One region of the Arthrobacter sp. SD76 genome, then DNA from elsewhere that is predicted to be linked to it. Evidence: riboswitches for the same ligand, from Rfam matches in the RefSeq annotation. Region 1 holds a riboswitch; the other holds the start of a gene.

Region 1 (3,204 bases):
AAGCTGGCATCCAGCGAACGCCTGCCGAAGCCTGCCAGGTCCCGGTACCCCACGTGCGCACCGACAGTGACGTCGAGCTCGTAGGCTGCCCGGCAGCTGTCCAGCATGGTGATGGGGTCGCCGGCGTGGAACCCGCAGGCTACGTTGGCGCTGGTCACCAGCTGGAACATCGCAGCGTCGTCCCCCATCTTCCAGGAGCCGAATGATTCGCCGAGGTCAGCGTTGAGATCCAAAGGTGTTGCCTTCCAGCGTCTGCTTGTCAGGAGCTGCGGCTGCCGTCAGCTCCCCGGGGATGGTGTCCGGCATCGGGCCGAACGCTTCCTTGGCGTTCGAAACCACGGCGCGGCCCATCATGAGGTTACCCGCTCCGCCGACCACCGCCCCGATCCCGAAGGGCAGGGCCCGGCCGAACAGCGCCGTGCCCTGGCGCTTAAGCAGGTTCTTGAGGAAGGCCTTCTGGATCCGGTTCCGGATGCTGCTGAAGCCCGGCATCGGCAACGATTTGGACAGCACGCTGCCCCAGGCCCTGGTGGGTTCATTTCACGGCCTGCCACCTGGCCGCTCAGTGTGCTGAGGAGTGCGGTCCCCTCCTCACCCAGCATGATGGCCATAACCATGGTGCTGGCCTTCTCCGGGTTGGTCAGCCGGATGCCGTGGAGTTCGGCCAGCGAGGTGGCATACAGGGCTGTGGCTTCCAGGAATCCGACAGTGGCTGCAGCGGAAAGCCCCAGCGACGCCACCGTCCCCACACCGGGCACCGCGGCGGTGGCACCCACCACCGCCCCGCCGCCGGTGACGGCGCGCAGGTAGTCGCGCTCCAGGATGTCGGCCAGCTGGGCGGCGGTGGCACGCGGATGCCTCTTCTGCAGCCGCCGGACATAGGCCACCACGAACGGACGCTGGATTTCCACCGCCTTCAGCAGCATGTTGTGGACACCGGGCTTGGGATTGCCCTCGGCGTCGAACACCGCGTTGTGGGCGGTTTCCTGTGCGATTCGTACTGCGGGATTGCTGCGCCTGGCCATGGTCACCTCATTCAAATCGACCTGCAGCGGGAAGGCTGCCGTGCTCCTCCATCCTAAGTGGATCAACACTAAGCATGCTTAACTTCTGCGCCGTGGCCCGCCGCCCGAACCGCCTTTGCAACGGTGCTGCCGCGCCCCGATTTGCCAGCGGCCAGCAACAGCGTGTATCTTGTGAGCCGAATCACCCACATTTGAATACTGCCTTTCGAGCTGTGACGGGAGAGCCCTCCCGGACCACCACCGGACAGGCGCCGTAGGAGCAAATCCTCCCCAGGAATCTCTCAGGCCCATGTACCGTCACGGCGAGGCGACTCTGGAAAGCAGTCCGGTTTCCTGCCGGACTCACCGACGGTGCAAGAGTGCCCTGCCAAGAGCAGGTGTCCTCGGAATCTCTCAGGTCCAATACAGAGCGGGGAGGAACCCATCCATGCCGTGCCATTCGTGGCCGGCCAGACCTGGAGTTCCTCATGACGATTCAATCCAACCCATCGGCCTTTGCCGACCGCCATATCGGCGCGCGCCGCCAGGCCGACGTCGACACCATGCTCAAGGCCATCGGCTACGACAGCGTGGACGGGCTCGTGGACGTTGCCGTTCCGGGAGCCATCCGCCAGGAGCACGCGCTCCGGCTTGGCGGGGCCCTCAGCGAGGTGGAGGTCCTTGCCGAACTGCGCAGGCTCGCCGCCAGGAACAAGACTGCTGTCCAGATGATCGGGCAGGGCTACTACGACACCGTGACACCCCCGGTGATCCGCCGCAACATCCTGGAATCCCCGGCCTGGTACACCGCCTACACCCCGTACCAGCCCGAGATTTCGCAGGGCCGGCTTGAGGCCCTCCTGAACTTCCAGACCATGGTCCAGGACTTGACCGCCCTTCCGGTCGCAAACGCGTCGCTGCTGGACGAGGCCACCGCGGTTGCCGAGGCCGTCCTGCTGATGCGCAGGGCCAACAAAAACAAGGACGCCAAGGACGGCAAGACGGTGCTGGACGCCGACTGCCTGCCACAGACCATCGCCATCGTGCAGGGCCGGGCCGAGGCCCTGGGCTTCGACGTGGAGGTCGCCGATCTTTCCAAGGGCCTTCCCGACGGCGCCATCAACGGCATCGTCCTCCAGCAGCCCGGCGTGTCCGGCCGGGTCTGGGACCAGTCCGCGGCCATCTCGGCGGCCAAGGAGCGCGGCGCACTTGTCACGGTTGCCGCCGACCTGCTGGCCCTGACCCTGATCACCCCTCCCGGTGAGCAGGGTGCGGATATCGCCGTCGGCTCCACCCAGCGTTTCGGCGTCCCGCTGTTCTTTGGCGGCCCGCACGCCGCGTACATGGCGATCCGGACCGGCATGGAACGCACGCTTCCCGGCCGCATCGTCGGTGTCTCCAAGGACGACGCCGGCGCCCCCGCCTACCGTCTGGCCCTGCAGACCCGCGAACAGCACATCCGCCGCGAGAAGGCCACGTCCAACATCTGCACCGCCCAGGCGCTGCTGGCCATCGTGTCGTCCTTCTACGCCGTCTACCACGGCCCGGACGGGCTGAAGGCCATCGCCGAGCGGGTCAACCACAACGCCCGGATCCTCGCCACAGCGCTGGCGGCCGTGGGCCGGGAACTCGTCACCGATTCGTTCTTTGACACCCTCACCGTCCGCGTGCCGGGCAAGGCCCGCAAGGTCCTGACCGCCGCAGAGGCCCGGGGCATCAACCTCCGCTTCATCGACGAGGACACCGTGGGTGTCTCCATCGATGAGACGACGACGGCGGCAACGCTGTCCGCCGTTGCCGTCGCCTTCGGCGCCGGTCCCGTCGGGGACGCGCAGGGCTTCGAGCTGCCCGCAGCCGTGCTCCGCACTTCGGACTTCCTGCAGCATCCGGTGTTCAACACGCACCGGTCGGAGACCCAGCTGCTGCGGTATATCCGGAAGCTGTCCGACCGGGACCTGGCGTTGGACCGCACCATGATCCCGCTGGGTTCCTGCACGATGAAGCTGAACGCTACGGCCGAGATGGAAGCCATTTCGTGGCCGGAGTTCGCCTCGATCCATCCGTTCGCCCCGGATTCGCAGACCGAGGGCTGGCGTGAGCTGATCACGGGCCTGGAGGCTGATTTGGCCGAGATCACCGGGTATGACCAGGTGTCCATCCAGCCCAACGCGGGGTCGCAGGGCGAGCTCGCGGGCCTGCT
Region 2 (3,204 bases), 360 kb from region 1:
CGGCGTTGGTGCCGTGCGCCGACGCGGGGATCAGGCACACGTTGCGCTGACCCTCACCACGGGAGCGGTGGTAGCCGCGGATCGCCAGCAGGCCCGCGAGCTCGCCCTGGGACCCCGCGTTGGGCTGGATGGACACCTGGTCATACCCGGTGATCTCGGCCAAATCAGCCTCCAGGCCAGTGATCAGCTCACGCCAGCCCTCGGTCTGCGAATCCGGGGCGAACGGATGGATCGAAGCGAACTCCGGCCACGAAATGGCCTCCATCTCGGCCGTAGCGTTCAGCTTCATCGTGCACGAGCCCAGCGGGATCATGGTTCGGTCCAACGCCAGGTCCCGGTCCGACAACTTCCGGATATACCGCAGCAACTGGGTCTCCGACCGGTGCGTATTGAACACCGGATGCTGCAGGAAGGAGGAGGTGCGTTCGACGGCGGAGTCGAGTGCAAAGGCTCCGGTGGAGCCCACTGCCTCGCCGCCGAAAACGGACGCGACGGCGGCGACGGTCGACGTCGTCGTGGTTTCGTCCACGGAAATACCCACGGTATCGGCGTCGATGAAACGCAGGTTGATGCCCTTGGCCTCCGCGGCAGCGACAACCTCCGCTCCCCTGCCGGGGACACGGACCGTGACGGTGTCGAAGAAGGAACCGTGCAGGACCTCCGCGCCGGAAGCCTTCAGGGAAGCTGCCAGCGTGCGGGCGTGGCGGTGCGCGGTCTGCGCGATGGCTTTCAGTCCCTCGGGACCGTGGTAAACGGCGTACATCGAAGCGACGATGGCCAGCAGTGCCTGGGCGGTGCAGATGTTGGACGTGGCCTTCTCGCGGCGGATGTGCTGCTCGCGGGTCTGCAGGGCCAGGCGGTAGGCGGGGACACCGGCGTCGTCCTTGGACACCCCCACCAGGCGGCCGGGCATGGAACGCTCCAGGCCCTTCTGGACTGCCATGTACGCGGCGTGCGGGCCGCCATAGAACAGCGGGACGCCGAAGCGCTGGGCGGAGCCGACGGCGATATCCGCACCCTGCTCACCGGGAGGGGTGATCAGGGTCAGCGCCAGCAGGTCAGCCGCGACGGTCACGAGCGCGCCGCGCTCCTTGGCCTGCGCGATCACTGCCGAGTGGTCGAACACCCGGCCCGAGGCACCAGGCTGCTGCAGGACCACACCGTTGATGGCACCGTCCGGCAGGCCTGCAGACAGGTCGGCGATTTCCACCTCGAAGCCCAGGGCTTCCGCGCGGCCCTTCACAATGGCGATGGTCTGGGGCAGGCAATCGGCGTCCAGGACCGTCTTGCCGTCCCGGGCATCCTTGTTCTTGTTGGCCCGGCGCATCATGAGGACGGCCTCGGCCACGGCGGTGGCTTCATCCAGCAGGGACGCGTTGGCGATGGGCAGTCCAACCAGGTCCTGGACCATGGTCTGGAAATTCAGGAGCGCCTCAAGCCGGCCCTGCGAAATCTCGGGCTGGTACGGGGTGTAGGCGGTGTACCAGGCCGGGGATTCAAGGATGTTGCGGCGGATCACCGGCGGCGTCACGGTGTCGTAGTAACCCTGCCCGATCATCTGGACAGCAGTCCTGTTCTTGGCCGCAAGCTTGCGCAGCTCGGCGAGCGCCTCCACCTCGCTCAGTGCCGGGGACAGTTTCAGCGGCGTATCCTGCCGGATATCCTTGGGCACGGCCCGGTCAACCAGGGCATCCACGGTGTCGTAACCGACGGCCTTGAGCATGGCGCTGACATCGGCCTGGCGGCGGGCACCAATGTGCCGGTCAACGAAAGTGGCGGTGGCAGGGGCCGGGGAAACGGTCACGGGGAACTCCATGAGTCAGGCGGCGCAGGGTACGCCGCAGCGATTCGGGTTCCTCCCCGCTCTGTATTGGACCTGAGAGTTTCCGCGTTGCCAGCTTGCGCATGGCCCCGCTTGCACCGTCGGTGAACACAACAGCCCCGGGTTTCCCGCACTGCGGGTCACCCAGGCGGACTGCCTGCTGCTTTCCAGAGGCGCCTCGCCGCGGCGGTACATGGGCCTGTGAGATTCCTGGGGAGGGTTTGCTCCTACGGCGCCTGCTGTACTATCCGGCAGAACTCTCCCGCCGCAGATCAAAGGCTATTCATTTGGGTTGCTGCGGGGGCCGGTGACAGCTCCCACAGCTCCCAATTGTCCTACGCCACCGCGGCTGGGGCAAATGGCCGGCTACCGCCGCAGGCGTTCCAAGGCTGCCAGCAATTCGTCCACATCCGCGGCCGCACCGCCCGGCGGTACCGGCCCCACAGACAGCATGGCGTTGAAGTAGAGCCCATCCCCCATGTACAGCACTGCTTTGGCCAGGGCCGGGCCGACATCGGCCGCGATCTCGTCGAGCCAGCGCTGCTGGATCGCTGCAAACCGGCGGCGCGTTTCCTCGTGCGCCACCTCCGCCAGGCGGGTTGCCGCGACGATCGCGCGGTCCAGCGGGGTGTCGGCCCAGACGGATGTACGGATGAAGTAGGCCGCAGCCCCCTCCCCGGCGGCTGCCATCGCATCGGCGTCGGCTCCCGCCAGCCCGTCCAGCCGGTCCAGCAGCACCTGGATCAGGGCTTCCTTGTTCGGGAAGTGGTACAGCAGCCCGCCTTTGGACACTCCGGCCTTCGCCGCGACGGCGTCCAGGGTTGCCGCGCGCTCCCCCACCTCAATCAGGAGGGCTTCAAAGGCGTCAAGGACCGCTTCACGGGCTACGGGCTTTCGGGGCATGCGTCTAATCATGCCCGTTGGAACGGTGGCCCCTCCAACCGGACCGGATTCGTAACTATACCGTCTGGACGGTATAGTTATCGCATGACAACTTCCGCAGCAACCACCAGGACCCCGACGGCACCCGCCGGAGGCCCGGCCGTCCGGGCGCCCTGGCGCGACTGGCTGGCCCTGGGCTTACTGATGTTCCCGGTCCTGTTGGTTGCCGTGGACAACACCGCCCTCACCTTTGCCCTGCCCGCCATCGCCCGCGCCCTGGAACCCACCGGCGTCCAGCTCCTCTGGATCGTGGACGCCTACCCGCTGGTGCTCGCCGGCCTGCTGGTGTCCATGGGCAGCCTCGGTGATCGCATCGGCCGGCGGAAGCTGCTGATTATCGGCAGCATCGGCTTTGCCGCCCTGTCCGCGGCCACGGCTTTCGCCCCAAGCCCCGCCTGGCTGATCGCCGGCCGGGCATCCCTGGGATTCTTTGGCGCGAT

What was found. Region 1 has a riboswitch for glycine ahead of gcvP (aminomethyl-transferring glycine dehydrogenase). Riboswitches for the same ligand answer to the same signal wherever they lie in the genome.
Region 2: linked by a shared signal. The riboswitch ahead of gcvP (aminomethyl-transferring glycine dehydrogenase) and the one ahead of gcvP (aminomethyl-transferring glycine dehydrogenase) in region 1 are both predicted to bind glycine.

Annotation. Positions count from the first base shown of each region.
Region 1 covers NZ_JBNBLR010000001.1:3,672,300-3,675,503, forward strand. Annotated here, with positions in the region: gene ACPEE0_RS17785 (LamB/YcsF family protein) at 1-233, opposite strand, end outside; partial or broken gene ACPEE0_RS17790 (hypothetical protein) at 217-1,025, opposite strand; glycine riboswitch at 1,232-1,332, shown strand; gene gcvP (aminomethyl-transferring glycine dehydrogenase) at 1,493-3,204, shown strand, end outside.
Region 2 covers NZ_JBNBLR010000001.1:3,308,716-3,311,919, forward strand. Annotated here, with positions in the region: gene gcvP (aminomethyl-transferring glycine dehydrogenase) at 1-1,816, opposite strand, end outside; glycine riboswitch at 2,000-2,097, opposite strand; gene ACPEE0_RS16000 (TetR/AcrR family transcriptional regulator) at 2,189-2,725, opposite strand; partial or broken gene ACPEE0_RS16005 (MFS transporter) at 2,810-3,204, shown strand, end outside.